DNA from 4 places in the Thermosinus thermophiluss DSM 23256 genome. Region 2 is predicted to be linked to each of the others. Evidence: riboswitches for the same ligand, from Rfam matches in the RefSeq annotation. Region 2 holds a riboswitch; each other region holds the start of a gene.

Region 1 (5,835 bases), on a different contig from region 2:
TATAATCAACAACACCCGCTTTTTCGGCGGCCTGGGCCTCGGCCGGGTTGTGGGTTGACAGGCCGATAAGCATCTCTTTGCCCACCAGCTCGCGAACCTTGGCCGGCGGCAGGTCGTCTTGACCGATATGCACGCCGTCAGCCTCGACCAACATAGCCAAATCAATGTGATCGTTAACAATAAACAGTACGCCGGCGGCGCGGGTGAGCTCGCGAATTTTACAGCACTCCTCATACATAAGGCGCGCCTTCTTGTCTTTTTCCCGGTACTGAATTACCTTAATGCCGGCCGCGATCATGAGCTGGGCTACCTCGACATTGCTGCGTCCCAGCGAGTGCTCTTCCGAAGTTATGCCGTAGATGTCGGCGCGGTGCAAAATGGCTAAGGCCGTTTGTCTATCCACACTAGTTGCCCCCTTTTTTTATTGGTCCTAAAACCCAGTTAAGAATTACGTCGGCTTGTTTGGCCGCGGCAATATTTACACAAGGTGCCACCGGCGGGCAGTCAGGCCCGCTCGCGGTTGTCAGATCGCCTACTAAGTAAAAATTATCTTTAATTTTGTGGACGCGAATGCGGTCGCTATCGCCCCAGCCGGCCAGCCCGGATGCGGCGACCAAGAGTTTCCCGGACGCGATATAATGCTCGACAATCATTTTCTTGAATTCCGCCCGGTCGACGGCCTCGACGACAACGTCGCAGTCCCCGAACAGTCCGTTAATATTATTTTCATCTATTTTTGTCTGGACGATATCTATTTCGACATCAGGGTTAATCTGGCGCAAGTTTTCCCGTAGCATTGGCGCCTTCGGCTTGGCAACCTGGTGGAGAAAATAAAACTGCCGGTTGAGGTTGCTGTAGTCAATACAGTCAAAATCGACAATTTTGAACTTCTTAAAACCAGACCGCACCAGCAGTTGAGCGCAGTTTGACCCCAGGCCGCCGGCGCCGGCAATACCGATTTTGACAGACTGGATTTTGGCCAGCATATTGGCCGTAAAATAACGCAGTAATCCTTGCTCAAAAGTATTCATGCCGCTCTTGCTCCTGTTCCGGCAGACGCAGCGTTACAGCGCCTGCCAATCTTTATATATTGGCTGATAACCCTGGGCATACAGCATTGCTGCCACTTCCGCCACCGTGCGTTCATCGGAAATTTGGAATTGCCCGACGGCCTCATGGTCGGAGCGGCCGCCGACCGCCGTGCAGGAGCCGGCGGACATTTTGGTCACGCCCAGCCTTACCATCGCGTCCCGCAAGCGCCCATTCTCTCTGGTTGACAGGGTAATCCCGCTGCGCGGCATAAATAACCGGAAGGCCAAAACATACTGTACCAGATTCTGGTCGCTCACCATAACCGGGGGCGCAAAGCCGCCAAAGTGCGGCCGCATCCGGGGCGGCGAAATGCTTACTTCTACGTCGGGAAACCGGCGCTGCAGGTAATCGGCATGCAGGCCGGTGAAGAATGCTTCTTGCCGCCAGTCGTTAAGGCCGAGCAAAGCGCCGATGTTTACCGTCCGCAGCCCCGCCTGGCAGGCCCGCTCCGGCGCTTCCAGCCGAAACCGGTAATTGCGTTTTGGGCCGGCGGGGTGCATTTCGGCATAAACCTCTTCGTTGTACACTTCCTGGTAAATCGTCAGGCCGTCCACACCGGCGCCGATTAATTCGGCGTATTCTTCCTGGGTCAGCGGGTAGATTTCAATGCTGATGGAAGTAAAGTATTTTTTCAGTATGTTAACACAGTCTTTAATGTAGGAAACCGGTGAATGCTGCCGGGATTCGCCTGTAAGAATGAGAATATGTTTTAAGCCGGTAGCGGCAATAAGCTGGGCTTCCCGTTCAACTTCCGTCAAAGTGAGTTTTTTCCGCTCCAGTTTATTGTTCAGCCGGAAGCCGCAATAAACGCACTGGTTAACGCAATAGTTAGCCAAATACAAAGGCGTATAAAGAAGCATTGTCCGGCCGAAATGCTGAACGGTTAAGCGGTGAGCCTTTTGGGCCATTTCTTCTAAATAGGGCTCTGCCGGCGGTGACAGCAAGGCCAAAAAATCGAACGCGTTGAGCCGGTCTTGCCTCAGGATGTGCCGCACGTCACTAGCGGTAACTTGCGAAAAATAGGCCGCAAAGTCGAAGCTTCGATAGTCTTTAATAACGTCGTAAAAAGTGCCCATTTTACCGACCTCGTTTCATAGGTTATTCGCGGAGGAAGCCGGTCAAAGGCGACGAGGCGCTGGCATACTGCTGGACAGCGCCCGGGCCGGCCAAATAGGCGGTGCGTCCGGCGGCGACAGCCAGACCAAAAGCCTTCGCCATGGCTACCGGGTCGGCCGCGGTTGCAATAGCGGTATTCACCAAGACCGCCGCCGCGCCTATCTCCATTGCCTCGGCTGCTTCCGACGGCCGGCCGATGCCGGCGTCGACAATGATCGGCAAAGGTATTTCTTCGATTAAAATCCGGATCAACTCTTTTGTCTTTAACCCACGGTTGCTGCCGATCGGCGCCCCCAGCGGCATTACGGCCGCCGCCCCGGCTGCGGCCAGCCTTTTTGCCACAATTAAGTCAGGGCTCATATAGGGCAGTACGACAAAGCCTTCGGCCGCTAAAATTTCGGTTGCCTTAATTGTCTCGTAGTTATCAGGTAGTAAATAACGGTTATCGGATATTACTTCAATCTTGACCCAGTTGCCGCAGCCGGCGGCTCTTGCCAGGCGGGCAATCCGCACGGCTTCCTCGGCGGTTCTGGCGCCGGAAGTGTTGGGCATTAAAATGCAGTTCTGCGGAATATAGTTGATAATGTTCTCGTCGCGGCTGTCTGGGTCGACGCGCCTTAGCGCCACGGTCACCACTTGCGCTCCTGAAGCCGCGACGGCTTCGGGGATCAATTTGTTGGACGCGAACTTACCGGTGCCTAAAAAGAGGCGGCTGGTAAGTTCTTTGTCGCCAATTTTCAATACATCTGCCATTGGTTTAGCCTCCCCCTACAAAGGTGACGATTTCCAAGCGGTCATTTTCTTTTAATACGGTTGCTGGCCAGCGGTCTCTGGGGATAATGGCCAAATTAAGTTCGGTAATAATAGTTGCCGGATTTAGCGCCTTGCGGGCCACCAGCCCGGCCAGCGTCATGCCTTCCGGTAATTCGACCGGGTTGCCGTTTATCAGGACTTTCAAACCGTTTCCCCCCTTATTCTAAATATAAAAAGCGCACCCGGTTAGGTTAGGTGCGCTTAAAATACCTTCCTACGCGGGCATTACCCCGATCAGGTCAAGAGGTCTGGTGCTCGCTAGCCCACTCTCAGCCCATAACATGAGCTCCCTCGTTACACTATTCATTTTATTGCAGCTGCTGCCAATTAATTCCTGCTACCATTTTATACCTAAAACGGCGAATTGTCAAAACAAATTGAAAATCGGAAAGTGGACGAGTGGAAAGTGGAGAGGGGAAAGGGGACAGGGGACAGGGGGAGAGAACCGCGAACGTCTTATTTTTCTTTTCTGCAAAAGGGAAATACTAGCCATTAAGCGAATTTGTGAGCCGTGGAGAATTTTGCGCTGGAGGGTAATTAATGGAAAAACAGTATGATATTGGCCTTATCGGCTTGGCCGTTATGGGGGAAAATCTGGTCCTTAATATGGCTGGCAAAGGCTTTGCCGTAGCTGTGTATAACCGGACGGTCAGCAAAGTGGACGATTTTGTGGCCGGTCGCGGCAAAGGCCTCGCCATTGGCGGCGCCCATTCGGTGGCCGAGCTGGTCGCCATGCTCAAGCGCCCGCGGAAAGTCATGCTCATGGTCAAAGCCGGCAAGCCGGTGGATGATATGATCGGTGAACTGCTGCCTTATCTAGAGCCGGGCGATATTATCATTGACGGCGGCAACTCCTACTTTGAAGATACGCGGCGCCGCTGGCGCGAACTAGCCGTCAAGGGCATCCGCTTTATCGGCATGGGGGTATCCGGCGGCGAAGAAGGGGCGCTGAAAGGGCCCAGCCTGATGCCGGGCGGCGACCGGGACGCGTACCAGGAAGTAGCCCCGATCTTTACCCGCATCGCGGCCCAGGTGGCCGACGGGCCATGTTGTGCGTATGTCGGCCCTGACGGCGCCGGTCACTATGTCAAGATGGTGCACAACGGCATCGAATATGGCGATATGCAGCTTATCAGCGAGGCCTATTATATTATGAAGAACGCCCTCGGCCTGTCGGCCGACGAGCTGCACCGTGTTTTTGCCAAGTGGAACGAGGGTGACCTTGATTCCTACCTGATTGAAATTACCCGTGATATTTTCACAAAATATGACGATGCTACCGGCCTGCCGCTGGTGGAAGTCATTCTCGATAAGGCCGGGCAGAAGGGAACCGGTAAATGGACGTCACAGAGCGCCCTCGATCTCGGTGTACCCACCCCGACTATCACCGAGGCCGTTTTTGCTCGCTGCATGTCAGCGTATAAAGACGAGCGGGTGGCGGCCGCCAAGGTTCTTACCGGGCCGGACGGCCGTTATACCGGCGACCGGTACGAATTTATCCAGGCCATTCATGACGCGCTGTACGCCTCCAAAATCTGTTCCTATGCCCAGGGTTTTGCCCTTCTCAAGGCGGCCAGCGCCGAATATCAGTGGGATTTGGATTTTGGCGAAGTGGCCCTGTTATGGCGGGGCGGATGCATTATCCGGGCCCGGTTCCTGGACCGGATCAAGGAGGCGTACCAGCGCGACCCGCAGCTTCCCAATCTGCTCATCGATCCCTTTTTCCGGTCGGTTCTCGACAAAGCGCAGGCCAACTGGCGGCTGGTGGTCAAAACCTGCAAGGAGCTGGGCATCCCCACGCCGGCCTTCAGCGCCTCCCTCGACTACTATGACAGCTATCGCCGCGCCGTGCTGCCGGCCAACCTCATCCAAGCCCAGCGTGACTATTTCGGCGCCCACACTTATGAGCGCACCGACAGGCCCGGCGTTTTCCACACGGAATGGCTTGAAAGCAAATAGTTGCGCAGCACGCGCGGAAAGAATAGGCATGAGACCGTAAGGTTTTATGCCTATTTTTTGTGGGAAAGTGGCGTGTTATCCTAAATAAGTCAATTTTTTAAATAAGTCAAGCCTGCCCCCCAAGTGTAAAAAGTAACATATTTGCAGCCAAATTTTACGCTGACAGGCTGAAGGAAAATAATAGAATAACGCGAATAACCCATAACGGTACTCTATATCTTAAAAATTGGAGGTGTAGGTTAACTTAATTAAGTCTTTTAAATAATTAATACTAAGGAGGGGTTAACATTGAAACGGTTCCGTAACAAATGGCTGCTGCTGGCGCTGGTTCTGGTCTTTTTGGTGACGGCGGCCGGCTGCGGTGGCGGCAACCAGCCCAAACAAGGGCAGGGCGGACAAAAGTTCGCCGGTGTGACGATCCGCTTCCTCGCGTCCAACCATCCGTATCCCGAGGCTATTAAATCGCTAATTCCCGAGTTTGAGAAGCAGACCGGCATCAAGGTCAATATGGAAAGCTACTTTGAAGACCAGCTTACCCAGAAGCTTACGGTTGAGCTGACTTCCGGCTCATCGACGGTGGACGTCTTCATGACCCGTCCGCTCCAAGAGGGCCGCCTGTTTAGCAAGAATAACTGGTATCAACCCCTTAACAGCTACATAAACGATGCCAATAAGACGCCGGCTAGCTGGAATTGGGGCGACTTCCCCAAATCCACCGTTGACGCCGTGACGTTCAACAATAATATTAATGCCATCCCGCTTGTTACCGAGTGGGAAATGCTCTTCTACCGCAAAGACCTCTTTGAGCAGGCTGGCCTGAAACCGCCGACCACTCTCGAGGAACTCGAAGCGGCC
Region 2 (5,835 bases):
CCGATAACTTCGCCCACCACCGCACCGAGGATATGCCCTGTCCGGTGGTACACAATTCCGGCCAGGGCCGCGCCAATCATGCTGCCGGGAAAGGCGAGGAGCGAACCGGTGCCAAGAATATTGCGCAAAAGCGAAATCCCGAAAGCGGCACTGACCGAATAGCGGGTCCCCAGCAGCACCGCTAATAAGACGTTGATGGCATGCTGGACAGGAAAACATTTGGCCGCACCAACCGGAATATACACCAGGTGGGCGGACAAAACCCCAATAGCCATAAATAAGGCCGTAAACGTCAGTTTTTTCAGCCTCACGCTTATCGCTCCCTGCCGTAGTATTCAATCCGGCCATACTCATGGATGATGGCCGGCGTCATCTTGAACACCGCATCAAAAAGGCGCATCCGGAAAGTGCCGATCCCGTCTTCGGGTTTTAGGAACCGCTGCGCCAGTTCCCCCGCGATCCCCATAACGGCAATACCGGCCGCCGCCCCGGCAAAATAGTCGTCGGTCGCGCCGCAGCAGCACCCGATCAGGGACGTCGCCATACACCCCGTACCGGTTACCGCTGTCAGCAGCGGATGTCCGTTGTTGATCAGACAGAGATCGTCGCCGCGCACCACAATGTCCGTCTTACCGGTAATGGCCACCGTGCACCCCAGCTGCCGGGCAAGATTTTGGGCTGCTTGCACGCCGCCCTGTTCGTCCGCTATCGAGTCTACCCCTTTTATACCCGTATTCAGACCGGCCAATACTTTAATCTCGGACATATTACCCCGGATGACGGCCAGCCGTACCTCGCGGATTATTTGTTCGGCCGCTGCGGTCCGCATGGCGGTGGCACCTACGCCCACTGGATCGAAAATAACCGGAACCCCTAAGCTATTAGCCTTTTTACCGGCGGCAACCATCGCCGCCACCGCCCGGGAGCTCAATGTGCCGATATTGAGCACCAGCGCTGCGGCATGAGAAACCATTTCCTCCACTTCCGCGATATCGCTCGCCATAACCGGCGAGGCGCCGAGCGCGAGCGTGATATTGGCGCAATCATTAACCGTCACATAGTTGGTAATATGGTGAACTAACGGTCGCTTTTGCTTTACCTGGGTAAGGATGGCGGCAATTTTGGCCAGTAGGTCGGTTTGCCCGTTACTCATCAATAAACACCCCTGCTTTTTTATATAAATCATAAAAATGATGCGTCGGACCGACGCCTTTGCCAATGGCCAGCGCGTGCGCGATGGCAGTAGTGATATATTCCTTGGCCAGCGCTACGGCGTCATACACCGCATACCCCCTGGCCAAGTTGGCCGCAATGGCCGCCGACAGCGTGCAGCCGGTGCCATGAGTATTCGCGGTGGCGATACGAGGCGATGAAAAATAGCGAAAAGTATTGCCGTCAAACAAAATATCGGTGGCATCGTCAGCCCGGTGGCCGCCTTTCAGCAAGACATTTTGCGGGCCAAAGCGGTGGATCATTTTAGCGGCTTCTTCCATATCCTTCAAACTGGTAATTTTCATGCCGGTAATAACTTCCGCTTCCGGAATATTGGGCGTCACTACCGTCGCCAGCGGCAGCAGCAAAGCGGTCAGTTTGCTCTCAGCCGCCGGGTTGAGCAAATGATACCCGCTTTTCGATACCATCACCGGATCGACGACAACGTTACGGGCCTGGTACTTTTTGAGCCCGGCCGCAATCGTCTCGATGGTTTCAATCTGGGAAACCATGCCAATTTTAACCGCATCGACTGCAATGTCTTCAAAGACAGCTTCGATCTGTTTGGCGATAACTGCCGGGTCAATATCCTGAACCGCAAAAACACCCTGGGTATTTTGCGCCGTAACGGCCGTAATAACGCTCATGCCAAAAACACCGTTGGCGGCAAAAGCCTTTAAATCGGCCTGGATACCGGCGCCGCCGGATGAATCCGAACCGGCAATCGTCAATGCTTTTTTCATGGTTAGCCCACCTCGCCCATAATAAAATAAGCGCCTCCCCCGTAAGGATGCGCTTTCCTGACCTTGAAACAATCGCTTAAGCTTCCCTACGCTGGCATTACCCAGTTCAGGTTAAAGGGTCACAGAAATTAACGGTTCTGTATCTCAGCCGGCCTCCCGGCTCCCCTAGCTCCAACCATATTCGGTTTTGTCTTCATCGTAGCACGAATACCAGAGATTGACAAGTGGTATTTTTGCGGATTGACGACCTCAGCAAACTGTAATAAAATTTATGAGTGTCATAGATTTAATATATTATTGGGAAGGGGCCGTTGGATGAACTCGCTGCTAAGTCGCTATTATACCAATATTATCACCAGTTTTTGGAATCAAAAATACACGATTATCGCGCTCGGTGTTTTAAGCGCGCTGTATTTCGGCGTCATCGGCATTGCCTGGGCGGTAACCGGCGAATTTACCCGGTGGGGTGGACACATTCTTCAGCTAATTGGTGTTAATACTACTGCTTACAGCTACCTGAAGCTGATCAACTTCACCGGCACGCCGCTGACCCGGGTCGATGGCGTTTTGGTGTTCGGCATGTTTGCCGGCGCTTTTATCAGCGCCCTTTTCGGGCAGAATTTCAAATTCAGAATTCCTACCGGCAAGCGCGTCATTCAGGCGCTTATCGGCGGTATTATTGCCGGGTTCGGTACCAGAATGGCCATGGGCTGCAACTTAGCCGCCTTATTTACCGGGATTCCCCAGTTTTCCTTTCATACCTGGCTTTTCACCCTGGGCACGATCATAGGAACATATTTCGGCCTGAAAATTAGCATGCATCCCTGGCTGGCAGGAAAACCTAAGCTGGTAGCGGTAAAAAATGTAGGTGAGCCCCAAGAAAACGAGGCATACTACCGCCTGCAGCCGTATATCGGCTTTGTGGGCTTTGCTTTATTTATCCTTTACCTTGTTAACCAGGCCACCGGCGCCTATCCGCCAAAGCTGCTGTTGGCAACCATTTTTGGGTTTTGGTTCGGCTTTCTTATTCAGAAAGGACAGGTCTGCTTTACTTCCGCCTTCCGTGACCTTTGGCTGACCGGACGGTCGAACACGGCTCACGCTCTCGTCTGGGCAATTGCCGTGCAAACCCTGATTACCGCCGTATTTTTAAGCAAAGGCATGCCGCCAAACGTTATCTGGTGGGCCGGGCCGGGTGCGCTTCTCGGCGGCCTCTTGTTTGGCATCGGCATCGTTATTGCCGGCGGTTGTGAGACCGGTTGGATGTATCGGGCAATGGAAGGGCAAATCCACTTCTGGTTCGTAGGCCTGGGCAATATTATCGGCGCTACGCTTCTTACCCTTGCCTGGGATCCAATCGTATATCCTTGGTTAGTATCACCTTTTCCACGGATTGATTTGGCCAAGCAGTTCGGATTGGCCGGAGCGATCGGCTTAACGCTGGCAATGCTCCTCATCCTGTATATCTGGGCTGATTGGTATCAAACATCAAAAAAAGGAATACTTTTAAGGAGGTCACCAGATGCCAGATAAAAGATATTTACTGGACTTACGCGGCGAGGCCTGACCTTATCCCGTAGTGTTTTCGTTGGAAACACTTAGCAAACTGGAAAAAGGAACAGTCGTGGAAATCCTCGCCGACTGCCCGCAAAGTTTTACTTCCGTTCCGGAAGAATTAGTGAAAGCCGGCTATGAAATGGTGGAACCGCCCCAAAAAACCGGCCCTACCTTGCGTTTTCTCGTAAAAATACCTGATTAACCACCAAGCGACCGTTTCCCGCAGACTGCAGGAAACGGTCGCTTGCCAGGTATTGGAGGAGGGAAAAGGGTTGAAAACAAAATCATTCAATACCTACAAAGTAAGCAAGGAACATGCGGGCTTAACGGTTGAGAATTATTTAAAACAGGTCTTACAGTACTCGGGGCGGCAAATCCAGAAACTAACCCGCCGCAAGGGCATCCTCCTCAACGGTAAAACGGTTTACCTGCAGAAGAAAGTAAAACCGGATGACACTTTGCGGGTCATTGTGGACGGGGATAATGCCTACGGGGTTCAGCCGGAGCAAGGACCGGTCGAAATACTTTACGAAGACGACTACCTGTTGGTCATAAATAAGCCGGCATACCAGCTGGTGCATCCTACCGGCCACACAACAAGCGGCACGCTGGCCAACTATTTGGCATATCATCTCGAGCAGCGGGGAATTATCTGTACGATTCGCGCCGTACACCGGCTCGACCGGGAAACATCAGGCTGTATAATTTTTGCCAAAGATGCCCGCAGCCAATTCCTCCTGGAACAGCAACTAGCCGCGCGGACGCTAAAACGCACCTATTGGGCGTTAGTTAAAGGAAGCGTTTCGCCCCCGGCCGGGACGATTGATGCTCCCATCGGTCCCCACCCGCATTTTGCTAACCGGCGGGCGGTAACCGCGCATGGCGACCCGGCAATAACCCATTACCAAACGGTCAGGAGCTTCCCTGAAGCCACCCTGCTTGAACTGACACTGGACACCGGCCGCACCCACCAGATCCGGGTTCATTTAGCCCATATCGGCTACCCGGTTATTGGCGACGGCATGTATGGCGTGCGCTCACCATGGATCGGCAGACAGGCTTTGCATGCGTCTTTCGTCAGCTTCAGGCACCTACAAGACCAACGCGAGCTTACAGTCCACGCGCCGCTCCCGGCCGATTTTGCCCATGCCATTGAACAAGCCCAAATTTGTAAAAAAGCACAGGCGGAGTAACGTCCTCCGCCTGTGCTTTTTTTACACTTTAAATTTCGCGACAACTTCCTGGAGTTCCGCCGCCATTTTGGCCAAACTGGCCGTAGATGCGGCTATCTCTTCGACGGCGGCGTTTTGTTCCTCGCTGGCGGCGGCTACTTGTTCAGCACTGGCGGCATTGGCGCGGGCAGCATCGGCGATAGTGTGGATCGCCTGCTCCACCTCGCCGCTGCTCTGCTGCTGTCTATCCGCCAGGGCCACAATTTGTTCGACTTCCTGATGCATGTTCTTGATCGCCTGATAGATTTCCTCAAAAGCCTTGCCGGAGGCGGCAACAACTTGCACACCGTTGGCAACTTCCTGGCTGCCTGTATCCATCGCCTTAACCGCTTCATCGGTCTGGCGCTGAATGTCGCCAATAATGGCGGCAATTTCCTTGGCTGCCGCTTCGGACTGCTCGGCCAGCTTGCGCACCTCATCGGCCACTACCGCAAATCCGCGCCCCTGTTCGCCGGCCCGGGCCGCCTCAATCGCGGCGTTCAAAGCCAGGAGATTGGTCTGGCCGGCAATACCTGTTATAACGTCGACAATTTGACCGATTTGCCGTGACCGCTCACCGAGAGAATGAATGGTCTGCGCCGTGCTGTTAACGTCCCGTTGAATTTCATTCATTTTGTCAATAGCCAGCTTAACCTGACTTGCACCGTGTTCGGCCGCCCGCTCGCTTTGCTTGGAAGCAGCGGCGACAGCATTTGCCGCTTGAGTAGTATCGACGATGGAGCTGACCATCTGCGCGATAACCTGGGCTGATTTATCGGCGAGTTTAACCTGGTTGGTAGCCCCGTTGGCAACATGCTGAATGGTTGACGCTACTTCTTCCGACGCTTTGCCCACTTCGCCGGCCGATGCCGCTAATTCCTGGGAAGCGGCCGCAACCGACTGGGCGGTAGCCAGTGTTTTGGCGATGATCTGACGCAGCGCAGCCGTCATGGCGCTGAACTCCGCCGCCAGCTCATTGACCTCGCGCACACCGTTAACCGCGATATTCTGGGTTAAATTGCCTTCCGCTACCCTACCGGCGGCATCAATCAGTTCGCGCAAAGGACTGACAATGCCCCGCGAAATCCTGAACGCCAGCCCGACTGCGGCAG
Region 3 (5,835 bases), on a different contig from region 2:
GACACCGACCTGGCAAGACTACAAGGCCATTCTCCGGGATAAGCAGCTCTGGCTCATCAACGCCGCGACCTTTGCGGCTCTCTATGGCTTTTGGGTTGCCATAACATGGGGACCCACCTATTTAAAAGTTGAAAAAGGGTTCAGTCTTGGCCAGGCTGGTTTTTATACCGGGTTAATGGCGGTAACGGCTGTTCCGGCAGCCCTGTTATGGGGAAAACTTTCTGACCGCTTGGGGCGCAAGCCGGTAGCGCTGGCCGTGCTCCCTGCAGCCGCCCTGAGCCTTTACCTGCTGGCCCATGTGGACAGCAAGCCGGGGATTATAGCTACACTGCTCCTGCTAGGTCTTTTTACCAACTCGGCCTTTACCCCCATCACCGTTGCCTGGACAGGTGATATCGTTAGCACCCGTTATCCGGGCCGCATGGGAGCGGCCGTGGGTATTTTCAATTCTACCATCATGTGCGCCGCCATTGTCGCTCCTATTGTTTCCGGCTATCTGCGTGATGCCACCGGTTCGCTGGCTGCGGCCATCATTGCCGGCAGCGCCGTGATGCTGGCCGGTACGCTACTTCTATGCCGACTGACCGAATGCAAAACACCGGCCCGGAACTCGCCACCCGGAAATATGACAAACCAGCAGGATTAGCCCCTAAGCCTCACACTCTGTACTTTTAAAACCTTCAGACGTCAATGCGCATATTTACCTCTGTAAACATAAATAAACAATAGAAATATACTGCAGAAACCAGCGTCATCGACGCCGATTTCCCAAATTACATATCACATTGGGCACAGATCTACCAGGATGATCAACGGCCTTTATGCCTTCATCCGCAGCAGGGTTTGGGCGTTTTCTTGCAATATACCCATTTGTCTATATACCCCCCTGTTACCAGATAAAGCAGACCGGTAGCAAACATTACGGGGATGGTCGCCCCAAATACCAGGTCAAGTTTAAGGAACCAATAGTATAATGCGACGCCTATAGCCCAAACGGCCAGCGCTCCCCAGTTGGCCAGCAATTGGGGGTTAATACTCCGCTTTTTGCGAATGAAATAGTCAGTGAGCAGAATGGCATAGAGCGGGGCGAAAACCGAACCGATGGCCAGTAAGAAGACTTCGTATTGTTCCATATCGGCTACCAGCGCCAGCAGAGTGCCGACTACCGTTATTACAAGCGCCACGAGTTTTTCGTTAAGACCGGGCCGGAGGTTGGTAAAACTGACCCCGGCCGAATAAGCGTCCATAAAAGTAGTGGTAACGGTCGAGAGGACAATAATTCCCAGAGCCGCAAACCCCAGGTTGGCGGCCAGCATTATGTCGGTCGGATCGGCTTTACCGGTACTGATGGCGGCGGCAAGGCCGATAGTATACATCCAGCAGCTTCCCAGGAAATACCCCAGCCAGCTTCCCCATGCGGCGTTTTTTGCCTGCTGGGCAAAGCGAGTATAGTCGGCAATGAGGGGCAACCAGGACAGCGGCATGACAACACTCAGTTCCACCGCTTCACTAAACGGCATTCCGCCTGCCGGGACCTTTGTTAAAATGCTTATATCTTTGAATACCATGGCGCTTAGCATAATCGTCAGGCCAAACAGCAGCAATACCGCAGCCATGTTGACCTTTTTCCAGCCGCCCTCCCTACCAAGGGCAATCCACAGAAAAATAAGACCGCCTATGATTATGCACCATAGCGCGAAATAATCAAACTGCCAGAGCATTTTCGTAATTTCGTTGGCCGATTTGGCAGCGGAAATGATCATAATGGCTGTCCAACCTATCAGTTGTAGAACGTTCAATACGGAAAAGAGAGTTGTTCCGTACGCTCCGAAGGAAATGCGGGTCGACTCGATAGCAGGGATGCGTTCCCGTGTGCCGATGATACCTCCCATCACTAGCAACGTGGTACCGATAAAATGCCCCAGTATGATGGCTGCAATCCCGGCAGTGAAGCCCAGCGGAACGAGAAGACCGCCGGCAAGAATCTCGGCCACCGAAACGGCGGCGCCAAACCATAGAAACAGGAAATGCTTGAACTGCAATGTATTATTGTCGTTCATCATAATTACACCTACTTTCCCTCTTCTTTATCTTGTCGTAACAACAATATAACGGGGGCTATTACTCCTCCTGTTCGGAAGAGACTTGAGCAAAATGAGCATGTAGCAACAACCAAAAAAGCGCCCCCGTAAGGATGCGCTGCAAGAAAAACGTAAATCCTGGAGCTTTCCCTACGCTGGCATTACCCAGATCAGGTTATAGGGTCATAGATTTAACGGATCTATATCTCAGCCGGCCTTTCCGGCCCCCCTAGCACAACATATATTTTTCTCTTGTCTTTAATCGCCCATACCCAATCCGCTGGCTGGCCGTCACCCCATTTATCGCGCGATTTTTTTAGGGGGGAATATTGCCGCCATTATTCCCGACATCAGACGGTTCAAAACCTTCCCCGCAAGCACTAGGATGGTCGACCCCAGCGCTACCGGATACAGCGGGTAGAAAATGCTTTGACCGGTCACCACCGCGATGAGAGCGGTAGCCGCCGCCGGCGGATGCAGGGTCCTGCTATAAAGCATGGCGACAATGGCCCCGCTCACGCTAAAAGCTGCCGCATACCAGGTCGAGCCAAATATAATGTGCATGATAACCCCAACCACAGCCGCAATGATGTGACCGGCAATTACGCTGCGGGGTTGGGCGAACGGTGCTGCAGGCACGCAGAATATCAGACACGCTGAGGCGCCAAAAGATGCCACCAGAACCGGCGCGTTACATTCCATGGCTAGATAAGTGACTACGCCCATGCCTAGACTGGCACCAAAAAATATGACCAGTCCTTCGGCGGGCGCCGGCAACGGTGCACTGCTCTTACCTAGCCATTTATTTTTTATATAGCGGCAGCAATAATCTAAACCAGCCCCAATGTCCACTTCCTACCCCTTTCCCCGCTCATCACGGTTTAATCGCATCTTTTACTTCCTGGCAACACCTAATAAGTGCCTGACGGAACGCGTCCCGCATGGCATCACCGTCGCGCCGGGGCTGAAAAGCGATCTCCCGACTTGCTTTAGTGCAACTCAACTGCCACCGTTCCCGCAGAAAAGCCGGTCCTGTCCAGTCATGATCCAATACCTCTACTATCGGCGAACGTGAACCGGTAGCCTCCACCAGCATTGCTACGATCTCTGACCATGTAAGAAACAGGCTGCCGATATTATAAACCCCGTCACTGATAGCGGTGTTCTGCCCGGCCAGCAGAATAGCCGCCGCCAAATCTTCCATGGTAACAAAACAGCCGCCGGCCCCTTTCACAATCTGAATCATGTCATTATTTACCGCAGCGCGTACCATGTTACGCAGATGCTTACCACCGATAGTCTCGCCGAAAGCCCACCAAAAACGCAGGATGGTAATTGGCAGCCCTCTTTCGGTGTTATATACATGACAAAGTTGCTCGGCAGCATATTTGGCAAGGGCATATAAGGGGTTGCGTGCCTGTTGCACCAGGCACGGGTGTTCCTCCGTTACCGGTTCCGTCCGGGGACTGCCGTACACCGCCGCCGTACTGGCATAAACGAAGCGTTGAATCCGAGCGGAAGCGGCCACTTCTAAGAGGTTGATGTGTCCGCCGAGATCGCTGCGGAAAAGCGCAGCCGCATTGTCAGCAAAGCTCCAGGCCAGATTCACCACGAAATCGCTGCCGGGTACGACGCTCCGCAAAAGCTCTATATCTTCCAAGTCGCCCTTAATAATAGTAAGCCCTGCCCGTCCCGCCGCCATTTGGGGATTGGCCGAACGGTCATAAACCAGCACTTCGTGTCCTGACCGCAGATAATATTCGGTCAGATGTCGCCCGATTTCACCTGCGCCACCAACCAACAAAAGCCGCATATTGCCCCTCCTGCCAAAACTGTAAATTCAGGGGATCCGTATGCGAGTAGGCAATACGGATCCCCATTGCTTTATTTCTTGGTAACTAACGGTATCACACAGGCAATACAAAATAGGACTAGCGACAAGGTAATGAAGAAACCATTTTTTTGCACACCGCCGAAGTATGCGAACGGAAAAGCCAGCCAGAACAACCAAAAAGCGGTGTTCATCAGCGGCGTACGGTATTTTTTACCCCAAGGCACAGGCTTAGAGCCACTGCCAGATGTCGGATTTGCTGTCATACCCCTTTCCTCCTTTCAGCCTATGGCAGGTTCCTGAAGAACACGTAAGCAAACAGCCAGGCGTTGATACCAACAAGCAGCGCTACCAGCGCACAGTATGGGATGGTCCGGTACATAACCTCGTTCTCCCGTCCGTCGAGCCCTACCGTAGCGGTACCGATAAGCACTTTCGACGGGGCAATGGAACAGCCCACCGATCCCCCCACCGACTGGACGGCGGCCATAATCACCGTACTGATGCCCAGCACTTTGGCAGTCTCTACCTGCAAAGCACCGAACATTACGTTAGAGTTGGTATTGCTGCCTGTCAAAAAAGCCCCCAGGACACCAATAAAAGGCGAAAAGATGGGGAACAATACGCCGGTAGCCTTGGCCATACCTTGCGCCAGCAAGTTGGTCATGCCGGTGTCGTTCATGATCAGCGCCATCATGACCATGGTAATAATGCCGATACTGGTCGGCACGCACTGGGAAAAGGTGCTTTTCAGCGCGTCAATGGCCGCGCCCGGTTTCCATTTTCCCGCAGACCGAAACACCAAGTAGCCGATGATGGCAGCCGCTATCAGCAAGGGTGCCGGATGCGTCAATATATTGATCCGCGAATACATTTTTTCCGCTTTTACCGCGAAGCCGAACGCCGTCTGGACAGCCGGATAGTCTAACCCCCAAGTATATGGCGCAAATACCTTGGCGATGTCCTTAATCTGCGACAGGATGGACAGCAGAATAAGGATATAATATGGCGAAAAGGCAAGATGAAAACCCATCGTCCGTGGTACGTTCTGCCGAGCCAGTTCCTCTGTCGTTAAGTCGCTACGGTAAAAACCGGTCCGGGCCATAGCGGCAATCGTACCGCAACCGAACAAGGCCGGTATCAGCGTGGCCAGCTGCGCCGCGCCGATGGCGTTCATCAGCCAACACATAAAAGACATAACCGCGCTGGTAACGATTATGGCCGGCGCGCCGCGTTTTACCGCGGGTAAGCCGCCGTAGATATGAGCCACTGCAAAACCCGTGGCGATAATTGGTACAATAAACAGCACGGCCATCCAAGGGCCGATGATTTCGCCCGGAATCTTAGTAACCAGTTGAATCGTATAATAGGACGACCCCATCGAGCCAAACGAAATTGACCAAGAGTGGCCTACCAGGCAGGCTGCCGCCGCGACCGCCGGCGGGAAGCCCATGACCACCATGATGGGGGCGACCACCGCCACCGGTACGCCGAAGCCGGCGATGCCCTGCATGAAGGATGAGAAACACCAAGCCATAAGCAGGCACTGCAGCAGCCTGTCTTCAGTGACCTTGGTCATGGTATCCCCGATTACCTTCACCGCACCGATCTTTTCCACCATGTTATAGAGGAAAACGGCGCCCCAGATGATTAACAACACATAAAGTGATAAACTTAAACCTTTGCTATTAGCAAGCGCGAGTAACCGAGCATCTGCTCCGAAAGCAAAGATACCGATAACAACCGCTACGAACCAGGATATCGCCCCTGATTTGGGCGCACCCCATTTGAAAAGCAATATTGTCGATAACAGCACAAAGATGGGCAGGAAAGCTAGCAGCCAATTGGCAAAGGTTAAAACTACACCTTTATCCATAAATTGGTCTCCTCCCATACAGCTTGCTTATTGTAACCGCTTAAACA
Region 4 (5,835 bases), on a different contig from region 2:
GGTTACCAATCAGGTCAGCCTTGATGACTGCTCTAGGTTCAGAAATTATGACCAACCTTTCTATAATATTTTGGAGTTCCCTCACGTTTCCCGGCCAGGGATATTGCTTTAACAATTCTATTGCGGGCTGTTCAATTTCAATATATTTTGCATAGCGTCCATTGTAAATGCTAAGGAAATATTGTGTTAGCAATTCTATATCCGTTGTCCTGACTCTTAACGGAGGAATATGGATAGGAAAAATGTTGAGCCGATAATACAGGTCTCCCCTGAACCGCCCCTGTCTGACCAATTCTTTTAAATCACGATTGGTTGCTGCAATTATTCGGACGTCAAGTTTTATCGGCTTCTTTCCTCCAATGCGGGTAATTTCTTTGTTTTGGAGGACTCTGAGTAGTTTTGGTTGAAGTTCTAGCGGCATCTCACCGATCTCGTCCAACAGTAAAGTTCCTTTGTTAGCTAGTTCAAATACGCCGATCCTGCCGGTATTTGCTGCTCCCGTAAAAGCGCCTTTTTCATAGCCAAAGAGCTCAGCTTCAAGCAGATTAGCGGGAATGGCTGCGCAGTTAACCTTGATAAATGGCTCATTCTTTCTGGCGCTGTTAAGGTAAATTTCATTGGTAACTACTTCTTTCCCCGTACCCGTCTCTCCTGTAATCAACACTGTAACGTCAAGTGTGGCGACCTGATGCACCATTTTTATTATCTGCTGGGCCTCAGGGCTCTGGCCGATAAAGTTTTTATTCAGATGCAACTTGCGGAGATGTTCAATTTCCTGTTTCTTTTTATGTTTGTCTTCCTCTACTGCCTTGATTTTTTCTTGTGTTGCTTCTAATTCGGCCTTCATAGCTAATAAATTAGTAATATCTCTGTCAATGACAACTACTTTTTTTACTTGGCCGTCTTCATCAAAAATTGGAGTACCTGTAATCAGCATTTTTTTGCCATTTCTTAAACTTTCACCTACAGAATTAACCTGTTTCCGATATTTGATCACTAAGGGTGTTACTGCATTTTTGTATAATCCTTCTTTTTCGCAATCGGTAACATATTTGTTTATTACTTCTTCTGGGTTTATGCCTGTCATCTCGACATAAGCTTTATTTACATAGAGCGTTTTCCCATCACCATCGGCGACATATATCCCGTCATACAGATAATCTCCAACTTCCCTGAGGTCAAACTCTTTTGCCTGCTTATATTCTTCCAGTACTTTTTTCAGACCTTCTGATACATCCTTAACGGGATCCAATTTATCATTTATCGATAATTCATCCGTACTTAATTTATCAATAAGGTATTTCAAAAACGCCACCGGACAAAACTGTTGTTTTTTTACCATTTTTATAACCTCCCGCAGGCGTTCAAGGCACAAAAGGCTCTTAAAGCCTATCTTCGAAAGAGCGGCGCGAGTCTTGACACCTGGCAAGCATAGGCCATGATTTCTTAGGCGGAAGCGTGAAATTGGCGAGCTTGTGATTAATCGCTCTCTTTTTTAAAAAATTTTATCCGGCTGGGTCGTTTTTACTTTCCGAATGGTATTGTTAGCCAAGGTACTTGAATGTCACCGTTTTCTTCATGTCAGGGTGGAGGCTGTTGTATACCGGGCATTCCTTAGCCGCAAGCTCGATGATCTTTCGTTCTTTGGCACTGTAATTATTATGGGGCAGAATAATTTCGGTAATCAATTCGACTATCCGGCGGGGATCGGTTCCCATTACTTTCGTTGTATGCACCTCCGCGCCATCGATGTTAAAGCCGTGAGTTTGCGCGGCAATGCCAATGATGGTTAACACGCAGGCCCCATAAGCCGTAGCCAGAAGGTCAGTAGGCGAAAATGCTTCTCCCTTGCCATGATTATCGGTGGGGGCGTCGGTAATTAGTTTGCTCCCGGACTGGAGATGCACCGACTCGGTGCGTAGCCCGCCCAGATATTTCGTTTGTACGGTAGCCATAGTAAAACCCCTTTCGCTTAGTTGCGTTTTTAAATGTATAGTTCGCTCTTTGGCTATTTTTTCCTCCGTTAACCGGAGTTTTGGGTCGTGAGATAAACCCCGCTGATAATTAACATAGCGCCGGCAATTTGCTGCCAGGAAACCGCTTCATTTACCAACAGGACGGCCAAGATCGTCCCCGCTACCGGCACGATATTCATAAATATCGCTGCCCGATGGGGACCGAGAACCGATACCCCGTGATTCCACCAAAAGAAGGCTAAACAGCCGCTCCCCAGCACCATATATGCCATACTGACCCAGCCGAAGAAACTCAGGGCAATAGCGCCGTTAAAGCCTTCCATGCGCGCAATTGCAAATAGGATGAGCGCGCCAACTGCGCTTGCCCAGGCGGTTGCCGCCAGCGCCGACATGGTGCGCATTACCTTGCGGCCGATGACGGAGTAAACGGCCCAGCTTACCTGCGCCAGCGCCAGCATAATATCGCCAATGTTAAAGCTTAGCCCGGTCAACACGGCCAGGCTGCCGTTGGCGACTACGACAATAACCCCGAAAAAAGATATGGCTACCCCTGCCAACTGGCGGAAGGTTAAGCGTTCGTTTAGCAGGAGCGCCGCCAGACAGGCCGTAGTCACCGGGCCTACCGCATTTAGCAGGCTCATGTTGGTAGCCGTCGATAGTTTGACGCCGCTATAAATTAAAAAATTAAACAGGGCTATCCCGGTTATCCCCAGGGCAATGATGCCAGGCAGCTGTTCCCGCCGGGGGAGGCATTTTCTGCCTTCAATATAAAACGCCAGAAGAATCAAGATGACGCTGACCGCGGCGAAGCGTAAAAATGCGGTCGTAACCGGTGACAACTCGCCAACCGTATATTTGGCTGCTACTGCGTTACCTCCCCAGAGTATGGCCGTCAGCGTCAATAAAATATAGACTCCCCGCTCGGTATTGAAAAATTGTATCAAAACGGTTGGCACCTCCGTGATGAAATCTTACCGAAAATATTATAACTTACTCTAAATATTATAACTTACTCTCAACTCTTACACGATATGAAGGCGGAATTATTTATGTGCCCTGGCGGGACTTTGAGCGGGAGGGGCTCAGCACCTATATTTACGGCCCCGGTCATCCTTGGTACCTTCGGAAAAGCCTGGGGCAAAGAATTAAAATAGTGATACTTTACATTACTCCTAATCTGGAATACAATGTAAATAGGTGAATAGACAGAGAGCTAGGGGGGCCTGTTGGCTGAGAAGACGGCATGTCTGACCCTTGGAACCTGATGTGGTTAGCACCACCGTAGGGAAGCTTTCAGCGAACAATACGAAGCAAGCTTTTCTGCGCTTGCTTTTTCTTTTTACATTTTAGATTAACAAGGAAGGTTGGGATTGACGTGACTTACAGTACCCAAATGGATGCGGCGCGAAAAGGGATAATAACCGAACAGATGAAAATCGTCGCCGCCAAAGAGAAGATGGATCCAAACCGGCTGCGAGAACTGGTCGCCAGCGGGCAAGTGGTAATTCCCGCGAACAAAAATCACCGCAAGTTAGATCCTGAAGGCATTGGCGCAGGGCTCCGGACCAAAATCAACGTAAATTTGGGCGTTTCCAAAGATTGCTGCAATATTGAACTGGAACTGGAAAAAGCAAGGAAGGCAATCGAGTTAAAGGCTGAAGCCATCATGGACTTAAGTTGCTACGGCAAGACCCGGGAATTTCGGCGGAAGTTGGTTGAGATGTCACCGGCGATGATTGGCACCGTTCCGATGTATGATGCGGTGGGGCTGTTGGAAAAGGACCTCAAGGACATAACGGTGGATGAATTTTTTAAGGTCGTAGAGACCCATGCGGAAGACGGCGTCGATTTTATGACCATCCACTGCGGGATCAACCGGGCCACGGCGGAAAGGGTTAAACGGAATAAACGGCTGACAAATATTGTTTCCCGGGGCGGCTCGCTGCTTTTTGCCTGGATGGAACTGAACAATCAAGAGAATCCTTTCTATGAATATTATGACCGGCTGCTCGATATCTGCGTTAAGTACGATATTACGCTCAGTCTGGGGGATGCGTGCCGCCCCGGGTCGATTCACGACGCTACCGACGCTGCGCAGGTCGAAGAATTAATTGTCCTGGGTGAGTTAACCAAACGAGCCTGGGAGAAAAACGTCCAGGTAATGATCGAAGGACCAGGCCACATGCCCATCAATGAAATACCAGGTAACATGATGCTGCAGAAACGGCTGTGCCACGGCGCCCCGTTTTATGTCCTGGGCCCAATCGTTACCGATATCGCGCCGGGCTATGACCATATTACAAGCGCCATCGGCGGGGCGATTGCCGCGGCTCACGGCGCTGACTTTCTCTGTTATGTAACGCCGGCTGAGCATCTGCGCTTACCTGATCTTGATGACATGAAAGAAGGAATAATCGCGGCGAAGATTGCCGCTCACGCCGCCGATATTGCGAAAGGTATTCCTGGAGCGCGTGATTGGGACAACGCGATGAGTGAAGCCCGGGCGAATGTGGATTTCCCGCGCATGATCGAACTGGCGATTGATCCGGAAAAGGCCCGCCGCTACCGGGAATCATCCAAACCGGAACACGAGGATACTTGTACTATGTGCGGTAAAATGTGTCCGATGAAGAACATGAAAAAAATACTTAATGGCGAGGACTTGTGTATAAAATAAGAGGTCGGGAGATTTTTCTCCCGGCCTCTTGTTTACGAATTAGCCGTTTCTGCTTGACCGCGCCAAGCTGGACGAGCTATTCGAACGAATAGCCAAACCAGAACAACGGTGTAGGATGGTGGACCGCCTGGAAGAAGAATTGGCCGCATGGGCAAAATAGGATTAGAACCTAACCGAAATTTAGGCAGAAAGAAGGGGGAAAACGCTATGGGGCTCGATTTTCAAAAGAACCTGGGAGATACTGACCGGGCCGTCCGAATGGTTGTCGGGGGATTTTTGCTTGGGCTGGCTGCCAGCCAGACAATTGCCGGGCCTTGGGCAGTGGTTGCTGCCGTTTTCGGCGCGTCCCAGATCATCGAAGGCTATTATGGGTATTGACTTGTCTATGATTTATTGGGTTGGTCAACCCGGAAGGCGAAGGTTTGACGTGCCATTGTGTTTATTTTCTAATGCGGTCAGTAACTCGTGAACCGTTTCCCCGTCGTCGGGATAGGTAGCAATGACAGCTGAAATACTTTCCTCGTTTAGGATGGGCAGACGGCTTTTCAGTCTTTCCAGTATGACGTTTACTCCCTCCCCGCCGGTAAATGGCAGGAGGAGCAATAAATTACGCTGCTCGGTTAAAAAGACCGAGTCTATCTCGCGGAGCAACGACCTAATCGTGTCTTTGACGGTAAAAAGTTGTGGCGAATTGTCGATGGAACGCAATTTAGGCGGTAAGTATAACCCGAGCAGAGCGAGCTTTGTTTTCGCTCTGCTCGCCCGGTTAATCTCCAGGCGAATCGCATCTTCAATTGCCAGGGGAGGTCTTAAACCGCACCGTAAAAGTAGTGCCTTCGCCCGGAATGCTGTGGACGGTCACTGTCCCGCCGTGCGCTTCCACCAGGCTTTTTACGATTGCGAGGCCAATGCCGGAGCCGCCGCTTTGCCGGTCACGCGCTTCATCGCACCGATAAAATTGATCAAAAATGTGCGGAACATGTTCCGGCGGTATGCCTGGGCCATCATCGGCTACCGTTACTTCGGACCACTCGTCTTCTTCCGTTACGGTCACCGTTACGCGGGCTCGTGCGTAGCGCAGCGCATTGGACAATAAGTTCTGGAAAATTTGCGTCGTCCGGCCAGGGTCGGCTTCGACGATGGCGTCTGAGCCTGAACAAGAGAGCAAAATCCCTTTTTCTT

The links. A riboswitch is a leader RNA that binds a small molecule or an ion and turns the genes downstream of it on or off. The one in region 2 is predicted to bind thiamine pyrophosphate.
Region 1: linked by a shared signal. The riboswitch ahead of thiS (sulfur carrier protein ThiS) and the one ahead of thiD (bifunctional hydroxymethylpyrimidine kinase/phosphomethylpyrimidine kinase) in region 2 are both predicted to bind thiamine pyrophosphate.
Region 3: linked by a shared signal. The riboswitch ahead of cytX (putative hydroxymethylpyrimidine transporter CytX) and the one ahead of thiD (bifunctional hydroxymethylpyrimidine kinase/phosphomethylpyrimidine kinase) in region 2 are both predicted to bind thiamine pyrophosphate.
Region 4: linked by a shared signal. The riboswitch ahead of thiC (phosphomethylpyrimidine synthase ThiC) and the one ahead of thiD (bifunctional hydroxymethylpyrimidine kinase/phosphomethylpyrimidine kinase) in region 2 are both predicted to bind thiamine pyrophosphate.

The regions. Positions count from the first base shown of each region.
Region 1 is NZ_FNBU01000001.1:173,961-179,795, reverse strand. It holds gene thiE (thiamine phosphate synthase) at 1-403, opposite strand, end outside; gene thiF (sulfur carrier protein ThiS adenylyltransferase ThiF) at 405-1,031, opposite strand; gene thiH (2-iminoacetate synthase ThiH) at 1,065-2,168, opposite strand; gene BLQ99_RS00880 (thiazole synthase) at 2,191-2,961, opposite strand; gene thiS (sulfur carrier protein ThiS) at 2,966-3,166, opposite strand; TPP riboswitch at 3,216-3,324, opposite strand; gene gnd (decarboxylating NADP(+)-dependent phosphogluconate dehydrogenase) at 3,562-4,980, shown strand; gene BLQ99_RS00865 (ABC transporter substrate-binding protein) at 5,269-5,835, shown strand, end outside.
Region 2 is NZ_FNBU01000007.1:88,077-93,911, forward strand. It holds gene thiW (energy coupling factor transporter S component ThiW) at 1-311, opposite strand, end outside; gene thiM (hydroxyethylthiazole kinase) at 314-1,153, opposite strand; gene thiD (bifunctional hydroxymethylpyrimidine kinase/phosphomethylpyrimidine kinase) at 1,146-1,955, opposite strand; TPP riboswitch at 2,022-2,132, opposite strand; gene yedE (selenium metabolism membrane protein YedE/FdhT) at 2,271-3,488, shown strand; gene BLQ99_RS06025 (sulfurtransferase TusA family protein) at 3,535-3,714, shown strand; gene BLQ99_RS06030 (RluA family pseudouridine synthase) at 3,785-4,705, shown strand; gene BLQ99_RS06035 (methyl-accepting chemotaxis protein) at 4,727-5,835, opposite strand, start outside.
Region 3 is NZ_FNBU01000012.1:56,615-62,449, forward strand. It holds gene BLQ99_RS08545 (MFS transporter) at 1-646, shown strand, start outside; gene cytX (putative hydroxymethylpyrimidine transporter CytX) at 828-2,060, opposite strand; TPP riboswitch at 2,211-2,322, opposite strand; gene BLQ99_RS08555 (HPP family protein) at 2,382-2,933, opposite strand; gene BLQ99_RS08560 (NAD-dependent epimerase/dehydratase family protein) at 2,956-3,894, opposite strand; gene BLQ99_RS08565 (hypothetical protein) at 3,966-4,178, opposite strand; gene BLQ99_RS08570 (L-lactate permease) at 4,199-5,788, opposite strand.
Region 4 is NZ_FNBU01000003.1:44,979-50,813, forward strand. It holds gene BLQ99_RS02740 (sigma-54 interaction domain-containing protein) at 1-1,342, opposite strand, end outside; gene BLQ99_RS02745 (OsmC family protein) at 1,545-1,955, opposite strand; gene BLQ99_RS02750 (DMT family transporter) at 2,024-2,920, opposite strand; TPP riboswitch at 3,182-3,281, shown strand; gene thiC (phosphomethylpyrimidine synthase ThiC) at 3,352-4,653, shown strand; gene BLQ99_RS02760 (YgaP family membrane protein) at 4,861-5,031, shown strand; gene BLQ99_RS02765 (sensor histidine kinase) at 5,444-5,835, opposite strand, start outside.